2 regions of the Alteromonas sp. Mac1 genome follow, and region 2 is predicted to be linked to the other one. Evidence: predicted binding sites of a transcription regulator. Region 2 holds the regulator's gene; the other holds the start of a gene.
What was found. The regulator ArgR, encoded in region 2, controls arginine synthesis, uptake and breakdown. The targets are predictions, from matches to a motif close to ANTGAATANNTATTCANT.
Positions count from the first base shown of each region.

Region 1: the regulator ArgR is predicted to act here: its motif matches at 7,475-7,492, upstream of AV939_RS09770 (OadG family protein).

Region 1 covers NZ_CP013932.1:2,289,816-2,299,555, forward strand. The annotation lists gene AV939_RS09735 (ABC transporter substrate-binding protein) at 1-269, shown strand, start outside; gene AV939_RS09740 (ABC transporter permease) at 266-1,297, shown strand; gene AV939_RS09745 (ABC transporter permease subunit) at 1,284-2,177, shown strand; gene AV939_RS09750 (peptide ABC transporter ATP-binding protein) at 2,179-3,174, shown strand; gene AV939_RS09755 (ATP-binding cassette domain-containing protein) at 3,171-3,977, shown strand; gene AV939_RS09760 (sodium ion-translocating decarboxylase subunit beta) at 4,179-5,309, opposite strand; gene oadA (sodium-extruding oxaloacetate decarboxylase subunit alpha) at 5,313-7,115, opposite strand; gene AV939_RS09770 (OadG family protein) at 7,141-7,401, opposite strand; gene AV939_RS09775 (acyl-CoA thioesterase) at 7,565-8,041, opposite strand; tRNA gene AV939_RS09780 (tRNA-Arg) at 8,222-8,298, opposite strand; tRNA gene AV939_RS09785 (tRNA-Arg) at 8,353-8,429, opposite strand; tRNA gene AV939_RS09790 (tRNA-Ser) at 8,471-8,561, opposite strand; gene csrA (carbon storage regulator CsrA) at 8,845-9,036, opposite strand; gene alaS (alanine--tRNA ligase) at 9,170-9,740, opposite strand, start outside.
Region 2 covers NZ_CP013932.1:4,049,499-4,059,238, forward strand. The annotation lists gene AV939_RS17165 (FKBP-type peptidyl-prolyl cis-trans isomerase) at 221-841, opposite strand; gene ppc (phosphoenolpyruvate carboxylase) at 1,075-3,696, shown strand; gene katG (catalase/peroxidase HPI) at 3,803-5,992, opposite strand; gene mdh (malate dehydrogenase) at 6,604-7,542, opposite strand; gene argR (transcriptional regulator ArgR) at 7,775-8,239, shown strand; gene AV939_RS17190 (TonB-dependent receptor plug domain-containing protein) at 9,008-9,740, shown strand, end outside.

The DNA.
Region 1 (9,740 bases), 1.8 Mb from region 2:
TTAGTTGTGGCGCCATTCCCTCTGGTACTAATCGCGCTATGTGGTGTGACAGCGATTATGACGAACTTTTAGATAAAGCCTTGCAGACAGAAGACCTTGAGGCCAGGCGCTTAATCTATCAGCAAGTCAATAGACTGCTTTACGAACGATTGCCGTTGGTGCCTATTGCCCACGCTTATCGTTATCAAGCCTATAGAAATGAGCTTGAGGGCATGACCATTAACCCCTTTGGCGGCGTTAGATTTGGCGGAGTAGGTAAATCACTGTGATTCAAATATTATCTCGATACGGTGTGTTATTTATTTTAACCCTTTTAGTATTGACCGCCATGTCATTCTCGCTGGTGTATCTGTTTCCCGGTGATGTATTAGAAAACCTTACCGGCATTGTGCCGCAGAATGAGATTCAGCGTGAGGCGCTTATGCGCCAATTTCGCCTAGACCAACCCTATATAGTACAGTTTTTTTACTATTTATCGTCGTTACTACAAGGAGATTGGGGTTACAGCCTAGCGTCAGGATTGCCCCTTCGAGAAGAAATTGGCATCGCTATGCCCGCTACTATCGAGCTAAGCACTTATGCAATGCTGATGGCGCTTTTCATAGGCATCCCGTTGGGATATTACGCTGGGCTGAAAAGTTACTCTACTACCGACCACACCATTAATGCTTTAAGCATAACCACCTACTCATTCCCTGTTTTTTGGTTAGCACTCATTTTAATCCTGTTTTTTAGCTTACACCTTGATATCGCGCCTTTGTCGGGTCGGATTAGTTTATTGTTCGATATTGAACCGGTTACCGGCTTTGTGCTTATTGATATTATGCTGGCAGAGGGTATTGACCATGGACTGGCCTACCGTGATGCCATTTCACATCTTGCATTGCCTACACTGGCAATTGGGGCAATTACAACCGCTTCAATGGTGCGTATTACCCGCCGTTCGGTTATTGATGTTATTCACCGCCCATATATTGTGGCCGCGCGCTCTAGAGGTGTGTCTGAATGGCAGATTTTCTTTAGGCATGTATTACGTAATGCGTTGCTGCCTATTTTGCCCTTAATGGCAATCCAAATTACCACGCTCATCACCAATGCCATGATAGTAGAAACCTTATTTTCATGGCCAGGGATTGGTAGCTGGTTAATTCAAGCAATTTATCAACGAGACTTCCCTGCGCTTCGAGTAGGAATGTTGGCGGTATCAACGCTCGTTATTACGTTAACTATTATGGTCGATTTGTTTAACCGCATTATCGATCCTAGCCGAGAAAAGTACGAACGTGCCACAGTTTAGTTTATACGAAGAGGAGTTTCATCCGTCTCCCTGGCAACGCACTTGGGCAGCTTTCCGTGGCAGTCACATTGCAATTGTTGGTCTTATTTTGCTTGGCTTCTTTATCATTTTTTCGCTGTTCGCACCGGTGGTGTCGCCCTACAACCCTGCAGAACAGAATATAGACGCGTTACTTATTCCCCCAAGTTGGGAAAGTAGTGGCTCAATAACCCATTTATTTGGCACCGACCCTCTCGGACGAGATGTTTTCTCTCGTATTATTTACGGCTGCCGCACTACATTAGGTTCGGGATTTCTTATGGTGGTGCTAGCCATGTTGATTGGCGTAAGCATTGGTACATTTGCAGGCATGTTGCGGGGCGTGCGTTCAAGTATAGTGAATCACTTGCTAGATGCCTTAATGGCTATTCCAACCCTGCTAATCGCTATTATTATCGTGGCTATTCTCGGAACTGGGTTGGTGAATAGCATGTGGGCGATTACTCTAGCGCTCATTCCACAATTTGTTCACCGTACACGCACCTTTGTGCGAGCTGAAATGAAAAAAGAATATATTATGGCGTCGAAATTAGATGGCGCAAATAGATGGCAACTGTTCGTGCATTCTATTCTTCCTAACATGACAGAAATGCTTGTGGTACAAGGCACTGTGGCACTGTCGATTGCGGTGATTGATGTGTCTGCATTAGGCTTTTTAAATTTAGGTGCACAATCACCACTCGCCGAGCTTGGGGCTATTTTGGGCGATGGTCTTGATGTGGCCTACCTTGCACCTTGGAATGTAGCATTGCCTGGCATTGCCATTTTCTTATTGGTGTTGTCGATAAATATTGTGGGGGACGGTCTACGTTCTGCACTCAGAAAAAGAGTGAGCCACTAATATGCCTATGCTAGATATTAAAAATTTGACCCTAGAAATGGTAGATGGCGACACCACTATTAAGGCGTTAGACAAGGTTAACTTAACCGTTAATACAGGTGAAATTCGAGCCCTTGTGGGTGAATCTGGCTCGGGAAAAAGTTTAATCGTGTCTGCCATTTGTGGTGCCCTGCCCTCGCAGTGGAGAATGACCGCAGATCGCATGAGCTGGAAAGGCGAAAACCTATTAGGTATGTCTAAATACCAGCGCAGAGAAGTGATGCGCCGAGATATTGCCGTGGTATTCCAAAACCCACAAACCAGCTTAGACCCCTCTGCCACATTAGGTGAACAGCTTGAAGAAAGTATTCCCGATGAATTTGTAGAAGGTTACTGGTTTTGGCAACGTGCACAGCACAGAAAACGCATAGCCATAAGCACAGTACACAAGGTAGGAATAAAGCAACACAGACATTATTTAAATGCCTACCCACACCAAATTCCCAGTGATATTGGGCAAAAGTTCATGATAGCCATGGCGTTGGTATCTCAGCCGAAACTATTAATAGCAGATGATCCCACCCGTGGAATGGAGCCAACCACTAAAACGCAAATTCTTAAGTTATTTACGCGTTTAAACCAAACCCGTTCGTTAAGCATATTGTTTGTGAGTCATGATTTGCTAGCAATCGCCAGTATGTCTCATTCCATGACGGTGCTTTACGCAGGGCAAACGGTAGAGTCGGGTAAAATGAAGCATATTAAGAAACGCCCGCTTCACCCTTATACCAAGGCATTGTTGGACAGCGCACCGAGCTTCAGAAAAGATTTACCGCCAAAATCACAATTACCGACACTAGGTGGCTCTATTCCTACGTTGCAGCATTTGCCTATTGGATGCCGGTTAGGCCCACGCTGCCCTCGCGCGCAGCGTGCCTGTGTTTCCAGACCTGCAGTAAGGCACATTCACGACCATACCTATAACTGCCACTACCCGCTGCATATGGAGAAGTTATGACAGATATTATGCAGGTAGATGGCTTAACGTTTAGGCATAACGACAAGAAACGTTGGCTAAAAAAACCCGAAATATTTGAACTGGGGCCTATCGACCTGACTGTGCAGCGTGGTGAAACCATTGCGATTATTGGTGAAAACCGCGCAGGTAAGTCATTGTTAGCCAAATTACTGGTAGGCGCTATTCCTGCTGATGAAGGGGTTATTGAGCTTAATAGTCACAAATATTTAGCGAAATACAATCAACACAACAATCAGCAAAAGCGCACCCATGATATCCGCATGATATTGCAACACAGTAGTGAGTCGATGAACCCTTCTGTGCCCGTGGGAAAAGTACTCGACGAACCCCTTCGTTTAAACACAGATTTAACGGAAGCGGAACGTAAATCTCTTATTGAAGAAATGCTGACAAAAGTGGGTTTGTTACGCGAGCATTATTATTTCTATCGTCATATGCTATCTGATGGCCAACAGCAGCGTGTATCTCTTGCACGCGCCATAATATTGAAACCGAAAGTCCTTATTGCTGACGAACCGTTTGCGGCACTAGACCCATCTATACGCTCTCAAACGGTAAACCTTATTTTGAAGCTACAACAGGAAATGGGGTTGGCGTTTATTTTCATTAGCCATAACTTGGGAATAGTTCGACATATCGCCGATCGGGTTATTGTGATGGAAAATGGCAATATTGTGGAAGAAGGGAAAACCGAAACGATTTTTCGTTGGCCTGAGCATGCCATTACTAAAAAACTCATAGTGGCTTATCAGTCGTTAATTACGAGCAATACTATCAGCTAGTTAACGTTAATCTCAAGATGCTTGGAAATTGATTTAAAGCAACCTTAAAACGATTCTGACCCTATTATTATAACGCTTTTCACATGCGCTTTATGCAAAAACAAAAAATGCGGCCTAGTGAAGAGGCCGCATTTTAGTTTTTAAATAAACGGGTTTATTAAACCTCGCCCTGTCGCCAATTTAAATAAATTGGCTAACGCATTAGCCTACTAGCGCCAGCAAGATACCTGCCGCAACTGCTGAACCAAGCACACCTGCCACATTGGGCCCCATTGCATGCATCAATAAGAAGTTATGAGGGTTTGCCTCAAGTCCAACCTTATTCACAACCCTTGCGGCCATTGGAACAGCCGATACACCAGCGGCACCAATCAGTGGGTTTATCTTTCCACCACTCATACGGCTCATTAGCTTAGCCATTAACACGCCAGTTGCAGTACCAATAGCGAACGCTACTGCACCTAACCCAAGAATGCCCAAGGTTTCAACGGTTAAGAATTTGTCTGCAGATAGCTTTGAACCTACCGCTAGCCCTAAGAAAATAGTAACTATGTTAATCAGCTCGTTTTGTGCCGTTTTGCTAAGCCTATCTACAACACCACACTCTTTCAGTAAGTTACCAAAGCAAAACATACCCACTAGAGGCGTTGCTGAAGGCAAAAACAAGATAGTTAGGAATAGTGTAGCCAGTGGGAAGATAATCTTCTCACGTTGCGATACAGGGCGTAATTGCGCCATTTCTATGGTGCGTTCTTCTTTGCTAGTTAACGCTTTCATAATTGGAGGCTGAATAATAGGTACCAGCGCCATGTATGAATAAGCAGCAACCGCAATAGCACCTAATAAATCGGGCGCTAATCGAGAAGCTAAAAAGATAGCCGTTGGACCATCAGCACCGCCAATTATAGCAATCGCGCTGGCATCTTTGAGAGTGAACTCAAAACCAGGGATCATGTTGAGCGCAATAGCACCGAACAAGGTCGCAAAAATACCGAATTGCGCAGCCGCCCCTAAAAGTAACATTCTAGGGTTTGCAATTAACGCACTGAAGTCCGTCATTGCGCCCACGCCCATAAAGATAAGCAGCGGGAAAACCCCAGTGTCTATACCGATAGCGTAAATGTAATGGAGCAATCCTCCCGCCTCTGAAAACCCGGCTAATGGAATATTGGTCAATAAGGCACCAAACCCAATAGGGATTAACAACAGCGGTTCAAACTTTTTCACAATCGCTAAGAACAGCAACAGGAAACCTACTGCCATCATGATTAACTGGCCTGACTCAAAATGCGCCAGTGCAGTGCTGTCCCACAGCACCATCAACTTATCCATGAATTACCCCAGCGCAATAAGTGGTTGAGCACTGGCTACGGCATCGCCTTCACCTACAAGTACTTCACTAACGGTACCGGAAACAGCTGAGCGAATTTCAGTTTCCATTTTCATGGCTTCTAAAATAATAACCACATCACCTTCATTCACAACATCGCCAGCACGAACTAGTATTTTGAACACATTACCGGCTAACGGTGCGTTAATGCTTTGCGCACTTTCACTACTGGATGAGGATGCCGGCTGAGCCGCTGGCGCTGCTGTAGATGGCTGACCTGGGGTTATACTAGATAACTCCCCTGATGCTGCTACTTCAACATGGTATACCTTGCCTTCAACTTTTACATCGTAGGCCGCTGGTGCGCCGGTAGCTGAAACGGGCGCAGCCGCTGGCACACTTGATGCTACATCAGCTTCAGTGCCAGGCGCAGGTTCAAATGCGTCAGGGTTGCCACGATTCTCTAGGAACTTCAGCCCAATTTGTGGGAACAATGCATAAGTAAGCACATCGTCAATCTTAGTATCTGATAGCGTAATACTTTTCTCTGATGCTAACTTAGTAAGCTCTGTTTCAAGGCTGTCTAGTTCAGGTGCAATATTATCTGCCGGACGACAGGTAATGGGTTGCCCACCATCTAACACGCGTTCTTGTAGTGCTTTATTTACTGGCGCGGCAGTTGCACCGTACTCGCCCTTAAGGACACCCGCCGTTTCTTTGGTGATACTCTTGTAACGCTCACCGGTGAGTACGTTCAATACAGACTGCGTACCTACAATTTGCGACGTTGGGGTAACCAGAGGAATAAAGCCTAAATCTTCACGTACGCGAGGAATTTCTTTTAGCACTTCTTCAAACTTATCTTCAGCGCCTTGCTCTTTTAACTGGCTTTCCATGTTGGTTAACATGCCGCCAGGTACTTGAGCTAGTAAGATACGGGCATCAACCCCTTTCAAGCTACCTTCAAATTTACTGTATTTTTTGCGCACGCCACGGAAGTAGCTGGCGATCTCTTCAAGATCGGGTAATGACATACCCGTATCTCGTTCTGTGCCCTCAACAATAGACACCATGGTTTCAGTTGCGGTGTGACCGTATGTCATACTCATTGAAGAAATGGCGGTATCAAGCATATCGATGCCAGCATCAATGGCTTTTTGGTAAGTCGCCGTGCTTAACCCTGTAGTGGCATGACACTGCATAGCAATAGGCACACTGACGGTTTCTTTTAAACCCGTAATTAGCGCTTCACAGTCGTAAGGCTTTAACAGCCCCGCCATATCTTTTACGCAAATAGAGTGAACCCCCATATCTTCTAGTTGCTTGGCCATATCTAGCCAAAGCTGAAGGTTATGCACTGGGCTCACGGTGTAAGAGATTGTACCTTGCGCATGAGCACCACTGTCGACGGTGGCTTTAATCGCTGTTTTCAGATTACGCATGTCGTTCATGGCGTCGAAGATACGAAATACATCAACCCCATTTTCATGTGCACGCTCAACAAAGCGTGTCACTACATCGTCAGCGTAATGGCGATAGCCTAATAAATTTTGACCACGCAACAACATCTGTTGCTTCGTGTTTGGCATTGCCGTTTTAAGCTGGCGAATGCGATCCCAAGGATCTTCCCCTAAATAGCGAATACAGGAATCAAATGTCGCCCCGCCCCAAGATTCAACAGACCAAAAACCTGCTTTATCAAGTTTTTCGGCAATAGGCAGCATATCTTCTATACGCATACGCGTAGCAAGTAGCGATTGATGGGCATCACGCAAGACTAGCTCGGTTAAGGCCAGTGGCTTAGACATGGTAACTCCTGAATGATTTGTTTAATTAATTTTTATTGGCTTGACGATGAGTATGAACAGCAGCGGTGATAGCAGCAACAACGTTACCATCGACACCAGCTTGAACCGCTTTTCTTCGGGGTGCAGCGTACTGCGGTGCGGCTTCGCCTGGAAATGCTTCACAAAATTTTGCAATTAGGTGAATTCCAACGATTAACAATGCTAAGAATGAAAAAACAAATACCATTCCTATGAGCATTAGTGAGCCGGCTTCAAGCAGCAAACTGGTAACTGATTCTGATCCCATAGCGAATCCTCAAATATTTTGATGAGGAATAAGTATCATGTGAGGGTATAAAACACAACAAAAAAGCAATCTAACTGCATAGAAAATCACGATTTATGCTGCTAAATATCAGCAAACTAACTATTTATGCTACCTCTTTGGATATTTTTTCAAAAAGAGACCCTTAATGAACACCTGTGGTTTCCGTGAAGTCAACATCAAGCTGTTTAGCAAAATTTTTAGCATGCATGGCAACGAGTTCTAATTGGAAGTCTTGCTCATCTTGAGGAGTGTAAGAAGGTACAGCAACTGGGTGACCTTCTTGATCAATCGCCATGAAGGAGATAAAGCAACGATTGGCGACTGTCATCTTGCTTTCTGTTGCCTCTCCGGAACTAACAGAAACATAGATATGCATACTAGATGTGCCCGTGTGTACAATAGAAGCCGTTAACTTTACCAACTGCCCCACTTTAATTGGTTTAATAAACCGAATTCCGTTGGCTGACACAGTCACACAATATTTCTTCGACCACTGCGCCGCACAGGCATAAGCCGCTTGATCTATCCACTTCATCACCACACCACCATGAACATTACCACCAAAGTTCACGTCGGTAGGCTCAGCTAAAAATTGAAATGTTATTGTTGCAAGTGACATGAGTACTACACCTTCATAAAGAAACTGCTGTACTGAAATGGTAGTCCATAATCCGAACAGGGGGTAGTACAACGCAGAGATAGGAGACTAAAGTGTATAGTTGGGTTGAAGCAATTTGTGCAGATCTGCAAATTAATCAGTAGAAATAAAAAAACCCACCAAATGGTGGGTTTTCTTATATGGCGCGTGTGGAAGGATTCGAACCTCCGACCGCCTGGTTCGTAGCCAGGTACTCTATCCAGCTGAGCTACACACGCGTAAACTTTTTTACTTTAAGGTGTTACCCCCAAAGGTGACGCATTTAAAAGAAGTGGCGCGTGTGGAAGGATTCGAACCTCCGACCGCCTGGTTCGTAGCCAGGTACTCTATCCAGCTGAGCTACACACGCGCAATAAAACTTTTGTTGACCGTCACACCATCAACGAACAATGGCGGAGAGGGAGGGATTCGAACCCTCGATACCAGTATTAGGTATGGTTCCTTAGCAGGGAACTGGTTTCAGCCACTCACCCACCTCTCCTTAAGTGGTGCCGCATTTTACGGATTCACTGGCCGGAGTCAAACCTTTTTTAGATAAAAATGTTTACTCGCTGTCATTTTGTACGATTCGTACAAAAAACCTGTGTTTTGGTTAGGTTATAATCAAATATTAGCGGGTTAATTTAAGATTGCACGCACTAACGCGAAATGAACTTTTTTAAAAAATATCGAAAAAAAGCTCATTTTTTTAAAATTAATTTTAAAAAAGTCCCAAAAACAAAAAAGGCCAGCATGAGCTGACCGATTTTTGTGCAGAGATTTGATTACTCAGCCGTTCCAGGTTGTCCACCCTTCTCAGCTTGAATTCTCATATAAATCTCTTCACGGTGCACAGAAACTTCTTTCGGTGCATTCACACCAATTCGGACCTGATTCCCTTTCACTCCTAGTACAGTGACAGTTACATCATCACCAACCATAAGTGTTTCACCAACTCGACGAGTCAAAATAAGCATTCGCTTGCTCCTGTTCCTTAATACTGAACATATCCTTAATTACTCCGCCACATATCGGCACGACCCGACAGTAGCAACAGTGATTCCATGTTTCTGTGTCACTTCAAAAACTCACTGCAAGTTTCAGATTTGATTATAGCTTATCTTCTAACCAAGCGTTAACTGAATCTAACGCTGTGCCTAGACACTCTGGCTTATCGCCACCCGCTTGAGCCATATCTGGGCGACCTCCCCCTTTTCCGCCAACTTGCGCGGCGATAAAGTTAACCAGTTCTCCTGCTTTCACTTTACCGGTAAGGTTTTTCGTCACCCCAGTGATAAGATTCACCTTATCTTCACTTGCCACACCTAGTACTACGATGCCTTCGCCAATTCGGTTTTTAATATCATCCATCATTGAACGCAGTGATTTCGCTTCAACACCTTCTAACTTAGCTACAAGTACTTTTACACCATTTATTTCAATAGCGTTACTAAGCATATCAGCACCTTGCTGACTCGCCAGTTTTTGTGTCGCAGAAGTGAGTAATTTCTCTAGTTCTTTAGTATGAGTCTGTACCGCAGTCACACGTTCAACCAAGTTTTGCGTATCGGTTTTTAACAAACTAGACAGCTCTGTCAGCGTCGCTTGCTGGTCTTGAACATAATATAGCGCCTGCTCACCGGTAATCGCTTCTATACGGCGTACACCTGATGCGATGCCC
Region 2 (9,740 bases):
AGAATATCTTGGAACGCTATGTAATGTATACGAAAACAAAAATGATTAGCGGCTATTGCGCTAGAAGCAAATGAACAAGTGAGGGTTGAAGCTGTAATATGAACTGAAAATAAGTAAGGCAGGGACAGAAAAGTTAAGTGTGAAATATGGCGTTTAATGAATCATAACTAAACATGAATAAAAAGGTGAGCCCCCACAAGAGCTCACCTTTTTGTATGAATTAACCTAAGATATCAAGCAATTCAACATCAAAAATTAACGTGCTGTAAGGTGCGATTGCTGCACCAGCACCTTGCTCACCGTACGCAAGATCGTGTGGTACGTATAAACGCAGCTTAGCACCAACTTTCATAAGCTGTAGTGCTTCAGTCCAGCCTCTGATCACGCCGCCAACTGGGAATTCAGCCGGTTGACCACGATCGTAAGAGCTGTCAAAAACGTCACCTGAGGTTAGTGTACCGTGGTAGTGAACGCGAACGGTGCTATCTGCAGTTGGCGTTTCGCCATCGCCTTCAGCCAATACTTCGTATTGTAGGCCAGACTCAGTCACCTGAACTTCTTCACGCTTTGCGTTTTCTTCAAGGAACTTAACGCCTTCTTCAATAACCGCTTTGCTAGCTTCTTCTTTCTCAGCCTGCATACGCTTATGGATTTCGCCGAATGCATCACGTAGTGCGTCGTTGTCAACCTGCGGAGCTTGACCCGCGAAAGCATCTTTTAAACCTGTCACTACTGCGTCAATCGCTAAACCTTCAAAAGGATTAGATTGCAATTGTTGACCCATTTGAAAACCAATGCCGTAACTTGCTTGGGTTTCTACTGTGTTGAATGTATCAGTCACAAGAACTCCTGAAATTAAATTACAAATGCAGTACAAATTTCAAACAAACCGCGTTTCACGAATATGTTTCTGCATTTTCCGGTGCAAGAGTGTAGCACACCAGAATTTATCTTGCCTTGAGCATTAAATAGATGGGTGCAAATGGAACAAAATATTGTAAATTATAACGCAAAGTGGTTTTACAACTTGTTAAGTACTTAGTATGGTGAAGGCCATATAATTGGGAGGATAGCATGCACACTCATTACGATGCTGAACTAAAAGATACAGTTAGATACCTTGGCAAAACGCTAGGTGAAACCATCAAAAACCAATTAGGCCAAGAGTGGCTTGATCGCATTGAGAAGATTCGAAAAGACGGCCGAGCGTCTTATCAGGGAGACACGAGTTGTAGTGACGAACTGAAAGAAACTTTCAAAACGATGACTGACAGCGATTTGTTGACGGTAGGTCGTGCTTTCGCACAGTTTCTAAATCTAGGTAATATTGCTGAGCAAGAATATAACAGTGCAATGAACGTTGACGCGTCTATTGATGCATTGTTTAAACATCTAGATAAAGCAGACCTCACGGTTGATAAAGTGCAAGAGGCTGTAGGCAAGTTGAATATCGACTTGGTATTAACGGCTCATCCTACCGAGGTAACTCGTCGTACTCTTATTCATAAACATAAAGAGTTAGCAGACTGCTTACAGGCTGTACATCAAGAGTCTTTAACCGATGCAGATAGAAGCAAGGTAGAAACCCGTGTTGCTGATTTAATTAGCCAGGCTTGGCATACAGAAGAAATTCGTTCTGTTCGCCCTACCCCTGTTGATGAAGCTCGCTGGGGCTTCTCGGTAATCGAAAATTCTCTTTGGGAAGCGGTTCCTGATTTCTTGCGCGAACTAGATGGCCGTTTACAAGAAGACTACAGTGTATCGCTTCCGCTAGACGCTTCACCGGTACAATTTAGTTCTTGGATGGGCGGTGACCGCGACGGTAACCCGTTCGTCACCTCTAAAGTTACCGAACAAGTCCTGCTGTTGGCACGTAAACGTGCCGCAAAACTTTTCGCTTTAGACTTAGATCGCTTACAAGTTGAGTTATCTATGTACGACTGCAACGACGCACTGCGTGAAAAAGTAGGTGATGCGAACGAACCTTACCGTGCGCTACTTCGTCCTTTGCTTGACCGCTTTGTTGCCACAAGAGACGGCATTGCTGACTACTTGGCAGGTAAAAATCCAGATTCCTCTAACTGGATTGAAAGCAATGACGAGCTATTAGAAGCCCTACTACTTTGCCACCAGTCACTAATCGACTGCGGTATGGATGTTGTTGCTAAAGGTTTATTGTTAGACACCATTCGCCGTGCCCGCGTCTTCGGAATTCACTTACTTCGTTTGGACGTACGTCAAGATTCAGAGCGCCACGCCGACGTATTTAGTGAACTAACTCGCTACCTTGGTCTTGGTGACTATTCTCAGTGGAGCGAAGAAGACAAGCAAGCCTTCTTGCTACGTGAACTTGGTTCGAAACGACCGCTATTCCCTGCTCAATGGGGGGCATCTGATGATGTGAAAGAAGTACTTGATACGTGTAAAGTAGTGGCTAAGCATAGTAAGCACGGATTTGGTATTTACATTATCTCGATGGCGAGTGAGCCATCAGACGTACTTGCGGTTCAATTACTGCTTAAAGAAAGCGGTGTAGATTGGCCAATGCCGGTAGCGCCTTTGTTTGAAACACTGGACGACCTTAACAACTCGCCAAGTGTTATGCGCAAATTACTTTCTATCGACTGGTATCGTGGCTATGTAAAAGGCCGCCAGTTTGTGATGATTGGTTATTCAGATTCAGCCAAAGATGCTGGCGCACTAGCGGCAGGTTGGGCTCAATATCAATCTCAAGAAGCGCTAGTGGCTATTGCTGAAGAGTTTAACTGTTCACTTACCTTGTTCCACGGTCGTGGCGGTACAATTGGCCGCGGCGGTTTACCTGCCCACGCAGCTATTTACTCACAGCCTCCAGGTTCATTAGAAGGTGGATTCCGCGTTACTGAACAAGGCGAAACCATTCGTTATAAATTCGGTATGCCCAAACTGGCCAAACGAAGCTTAGGCATTTATGCCAGCGCGATAATTGAAGCCATGTTGTTCCCACCCCCAGCGCCAAAAGAAGAGTGGCGTGAACTTATTACCACTATGGCGGGACAAGGTCGTGATAACTATCGCGGCACAGTTCGCCATGATAAGGATTTCGTACCTTATTTCCGCGTAGCTACGCCTGAACAGGAACTGGGTAAGTTACCGCTAGGCAGCCGACCCTCTAAGCGTAAACCACAAGGTGGTATCGAAAGTCTTCGTGCTATCCCTTGGATATTTGCATGGGCACAAACGCGCCTTGTATTACCATCTTGGTTGGGTGTAATGCGCGCTATCGATAGCGTGAAAAATGCCGAGAACGAAAAAGTCGTGAATGAAATGTTTGCCGAATGGCCATTCTACCGCTCACGCCTTTCGATGCTCGACATGGTATTCCATAAAGCGGATCCACGTATAAGTGAAGCTTACGATGAGCGCTTAGTTCCAGAAGAGCTTAAGCATTTCGGTGCAGCACTTCGAGAGGAGCTCAAAGAAAGTATCGCCTCATTACTGGAGCTTACTGGCGAAGACGACATCATGAAGACCGATCCTCTAGGCAAAGAGTCGATGGAAATTCGTGCCGCGTATTTGCAACCCCTTCACTACTTACAAATTGAATTGCTAGATAGAATTCGTAAAGCAGGTGACGATGCGCAAAATACAGCATTAGAGCGTGCCATGATGGTAACCATTACTGGTATTGCTACCGGCATGCGTAATACAGGTTAGTACTTTACATAGTGAGTACATAATAATGCTATTTGTCTTAATAGCACTGTAAGAAAAAGCCCGCTTAAAGCGGGCTTTTTAATGGCATTAACCTACGTATTGTGAACTAAGCTTGCAGTTCGAAGCGATCAGCATTCATCACTTTAGTCCAAGCACTAACAAAGTCTTTAACGAACTTCTCTTTGTTATCGTCTTGCGCATAAACCTCAGCGTAAGAACGTAATATAGAGTTTGAACCGAAGACTAAGTCAACACGAGTAGCTGAATAAACTTGCTCACCAGACACTCTATCAACAATGCCGTACGTGCTTTTACTTGTGGGCTTCCACGTGTATTGCATGTCGGTAATAGTAGTGAAAAAGTCATTCGTTAGTGAGCCAGCACTTGCGGTAAACACGCCGTGTGCAGTGCCTTGGTAGTTCGTGCCCATTACACGCATACCACCTACTAACACCGTCATTTCTGCAGCGGTTAATCCAAGCAACTGTGCTTTGTCTAACAATAGCTCTTCTGGTTTAACTACATAATCTTTTGGCAAGTAATTTCTGAAACCATCGGCCTGCGGCTCTAGCGGTGCAAAAGAATCAGCATCCGTCATATCATCAGTAGCATCACCACGACCTGCTGCGAAAGGAACATCAACACTGAATCCTGCCGCCTCGATGGCTTTCTCTACGCCTACATTACCGGCCAACACTATGGTATCAGCTAGACTTGCACCGGCTGCCTCAGCAAGTGGTGTTAACACCGACAATACCTTAGCTAGTTTTTCCGGTTCATTCGCTTCCCAGTCTTTCTGAGGCGCTAACTGAATGCGGGCACCATTAGCACCGCCACGTAAGTCTGAACTGCGGAAGGTTCTAGCACTGTCCCACGCCGTAGATACCATTTCACTAATACTTAGGCCAGAATCCGCAATACTCGCTTTTAATGCATCCACATCGTAAGACGTACTGCCTGCTGGCACAGGATCTTGCCAAATAAGCGTTTCTTGTGGCACTTCAGGACCGATATAACGTACCTTTGGCCCTAAATCACGGTGAGTCAGTTTAAACCAAGCTCGAGCAAATACTTCACTGAAATAGTCTGGGTTGTTGTAAAACTTCTCAGAAATTTCACGATAGATTGGGTCCATTTTCATGGCCATATCTGCATCGGTCATGATGGGGTTATAACGTTTTGAAGGGTCTTCAACATCAACAGGCTTGTCTTCCTCTTTAATGTCGATAGGCTCCCATTGCTCTGCACCCGCTGGTGATTTTTTCAATTCCCAGTCGTAGTTAAGTAGCAATTCAAAGTAGCCGTTATCCCACTGTGTTGGATTAGTCGTCCACGCGCCTTCAATACCACTTGATACTGTATCGCGGCCAATGCTGCGAGTTTCATGATTCATCCAGCCTAAGCCCTGCTCAACAATATCAGCGCCTTCTGGATCTGGTCCTAAACGGTCTGCACTTCCGTTACCATGACATTTACCCACCGTATGACCACCGGCTGTTAGTGCCACGGTTTCTTCATCGTTCATGGCCATACGAGCAAAAGTTTCACGAACGTGCAATGCAGTTTTAAGTGGATCCGGTTTACCGTTTACCCCTTCAGGGTTAACGTAAATTAGCCCCATTTGCACAGCCGCTAATGGGTTCTCCATTGTTTCTGGGGTTTCAACGTCGTTGTAGCGCTCATCACTTGGCGCAAGCCATTCTTTTTCAGCACCCCAGTAGGTGTCTTTTTCTGGGTGCCAAATATCGGCGCGACCGAATGCAAAACCATAAGTTTTAAGCCCCATACTTTCATAGGCAACAGTACCAGCAAACACTAAAAGGTCGGCCCAGCTAAGCTTGTTGCCGTATTTCTTCTTGATTGGCCACAATAAACGGCGCGCTTTATCAAGGTTCACATTGTCCGGCCAAGAGTTTAGCGGCGCAAAACGTTGGTTACCCGTAGACGCACCACCACGACCATCAGCAATACGATACGAACCGGCGGCGTGCCAAGACATTCTGATCATAAGGCCACCGTAGTGCCCCCAATCTGCTGGCCACCATGACTGAGAATCCGTCATTAGCGCAATCATGTCTTTTTTCAATTCATCAAAATCTAGAGTCTTTACCGCTTCGCGATAGTCGAAGTCATCACCCATTGGGTTTGTCTTTGTATCGTGCTGATGCAAAATATCTAGGTTAAGCGCTTCTGGCCACCAATCCATATTCGTGCTGCCAGTAGCCGTAAGACCACCGTGCATGACGGGGCACTTTCTATCTGAATCATTTACATCGCCTAGCTTCGCGTTACTCATATTTGTTACCTCTTGCTGTTCGACAAAGGACTTTATCAATACAATCTATTGATTAGCATTGTTTCATTCTAGTTATTAGATGATTATAACTACAGTGAGTTTTTTCGATGCTGACGAATAGGTTTAACGATTAGAACGAACTAAACCTAGTCACATTTAACCAATAAGCTTCAGCCGCTATTTGCAATGCTTACCATCTCAACCACTTAGAAATAGCGTAGACAATATCCACAAATTTTCTGTAACTTTTTCTCATTTTCTATAGAGCTTTAAAAATAGCTTGATGCATTAGACAAAAAACTGGATTAGTAAGGTCGTAACAAACTGTCAGCAGCATGGATGCTGTCTTACAAAAAGGAAGTTTACTGAGTGGGGGAAATATGTAGCCACTCCCTTGCCAAGGATGCGGTGGCGGAGCCTACATGGACGTATTTATGGCGTGGCTATTATGCATATGCCACAAATAAAAAGGCAGGATTAGTAAACTCGTAACAAACTGTCAGCAGCATGGATGCTGCTGTCAAGCCTCCATGGATGGATACTCGGCGTGTTTGTGTAGAGCTTACTAATCCTGCCTTATACATGGGAGCAGCGCTCCCATATTCCTAGCCTTAGCCAGTTACGAAATCTACGCCTAGCTTGATATCGCCACGAAGGCCTTCAAGCATGTCGTTTTTCGCTTTTTCTTCAAATGCGCTTAGCTCGCCGTATGGCAAGATTTCTTCAACACCGTTTGCACCAAGGCGAACAGGGTGTGCGAAGAATGCAGCATCGTCGCTGTCGTCAGTTTGAACGTAAGTGTATTCAACTACGTTCTCACCTTGCATTGCTGCAACCAATGATAAGCAGAAACGTGCAGCTGCTTGACCCATAGATAGGGTTGCAGAACCGCCGCCAGCTTTAGCTTCAACAACTTCAGTACCCGCATTTTGGATACGAGTAGTTAGGCTTGAAACTTCATCATCAGAGAACTCAACACCTTCAACTTGCGAAAGCAAAGGAAGAATAGTTGTGCCTGAGTGACCACCGATTACCGGTACGTGTACAGAAGCAACGTCTACGCCTTTAAGCTCAGCAACGAAAGTCTCTGCGCGAATTACGTCAAGGGTAGTAACACCGAACAATTTGTTCTTGTTATATACACCTTTTGCTTTAAGCGTTTCAGCAGCAATTGCCACTGTTGTGTTAACTGGGTTAGTAATAATACCAACACAAGCATCTGGACAGTTGTCAGCAACACCTTCAATAAGGTTCTTAACAATACCAGCGTTGATGTTGAACAAGTCTGAACGATCCATGCCCGGCTTACGCGGAACACCAGCAGGAATAAGAACAACGTCTGTACCTGTTAATGCACCAGCTAGGTCATCTTTACCGTGACCGGTTACTTTTACTGCAGTTGGGATGTGGCTCAAATCAACAGCTACACCAGGAACAACTGGCGCTACATCATAAAGCGCTAGTTCAGAACCAGCTGGCAATTGTGTTTTTAACAACAAAGACAGCGCTTGGCCAATACCACCGGCAGCACCTAACACGGCTACTTTCATACCATTTCTCCTATGGGATTACTCACGTATTTAAACGGAACGTCACACTAATGCAACGCGGGGGAAAACTCAATCATCTGATGGTCTTAATACGGCCATTTAAGGCATTTTTACGTCGATATTCACTATCATGCATGATTATGCAATTAAATTGCGCAAAGGTCACCTGTAAGGCACAATATAACATATATGATTATTTAACTTATTACCGCTAACTGATGTGCAGGATGCTATGGCCAACGCAAAACAAGAGCAACTGATTAAAGCCTTTAAAGAAATTTTGAAAGCGGAAAGCTATGGATCTCAAGGTGAAATAGTGGATGCCCTTAAAACTCAAGGTCATGACAATATTAGCCAGTCTAAAATTTCCCGCATGCTAAGTAAGTTTGGTGCGGTACGTACCCGCAATGCCCGTGGCGATATGGTGTACTGCCTTCCGCCTGAACTAGGCATGCCTACGGCTAAAAGCCCATTAAAGCAGCTGGTTCTCGATATTGTGCATAATAATGTGATGGTGATTATTCGCACCAGCCCAGGTGCAGCACAGCTTATTGCTCGTTTACTTGATTCATTAAGCAAAAAAGATGGTGTGCTTGGTACCATTGCGGGCGACGATACCATTTTTATCGCCCCAGCCGACGTGACACTTATTGAAGAGTTACGCCAACGGGTAGAAGACTTATTCGAGAACGTTTGAGGCTCTGCCTTGAGTTTTGAGCAAAAAAAACCGCCATCACAAGATGGCGGTAAAGAATTTGTACCAGGGAGATACAAAACAACTTGGTAGCTGTGCATTTAAATTATCACAGACTTAGAAAAGAGTAAGAAAAGAAAAGTAAAGAATTCGAAAAATAGAAATTAATTATAAATTTATAAAATCCAGCCTTTGATAAAAACAGAAAAATGTAAACTTAAATTTTAAAATTAAATAATATCAACATAATTAAAAACCTTCTCAAATCTACCAACTTATAAATTCTAAAATCCACAACAATACCATTGTCACTAATTGTAATTACAGAAACTTTCTTTCACTTTTTAATCTGTACTAAAACGCCCTCACCCACTTTTACTTAAAACAGATTTAACTACGCTGAATTTGCGCAAAGCCTACGCCAATCATGCACTAAACCTACACAATTCGTACACAAAAACTGCACACCACCCACAGCCTCGCATTATTTTTATTTCTTTTTTAATTAATATCTATTGTTATCTTTAAATAAATATTAAGAGAGAAAAAGCAATAATTATTTTACCAATGTATAGAACCGTAAAGGTTTCATCACTCTGCGTATAATTAAAGTAAATTAGGTCTAAATAGAACAAATTATACACTTTGTAAATTGCCAAACAGCACGACGAAGTGCTTAATTCTCCCGACAGAAAACATCTGTTCAAAATAAAAACTAATAAACGTCTTTGTAATTACAACGTGTAATCACCTTCGACAAGGGGAATTAAAATGTTTAACACCAATAAACTCAGCAGTGCTGTTAGGCGCGGAATTTTACTGGCGGGTTCCGCTAGCCTGTTTGCCGCGCCAATGGCCCTCGCACAATCAGATGACGAAAATTCAGCTGAACCTGTAGAAAAAATTCAAGTTACTGGCTCTCGAATTAAACGAGTGGATTTAGAGTCAGTTTCTCCGGTCACTGTTATTACAGCTGAATCTATCGCGTTATCTGGCGATACATCGGTAGCGCAAGTTTTACGTAACTCTTCAATTAACACCTTTGGTTCGTTTCGTGGCCAATCTGGTTACGGTAGCGGTGCTTCAGCTTCAAGCGAAGTAAACTTGCGTGGTCTGGGTGCGGGCGCAACACTCGTTCTTATGGACGGCCGTCGCCTTCCAGGTTTAGGGTACGATGGTGGTTCATCTTCTGATATGTCGATGATCCCGATGTCGATTGTTGAGCGCATTGAAATTCTTCGCGATGGCGCATCGGCCATATACGGTTCAGATGCTGTTGCAGGTGTAATTAACATTATTACCAAGAAACAGTTCGACGGCGTAAATGTAGGTTATAGCTTTGAAGATCCAGGTGCTGACGGTGGTAATTCCAGTAAGTACAATTTTTCTGCTGGTGTTACAAGCGACAAAGGCAGCATTGTATTCATTGCCGAGCATGAAAACACACAAGAAGTTAGCGATGTCGCGGTATCAGGTGATTATGCATTAAATAGCTATTCAACCT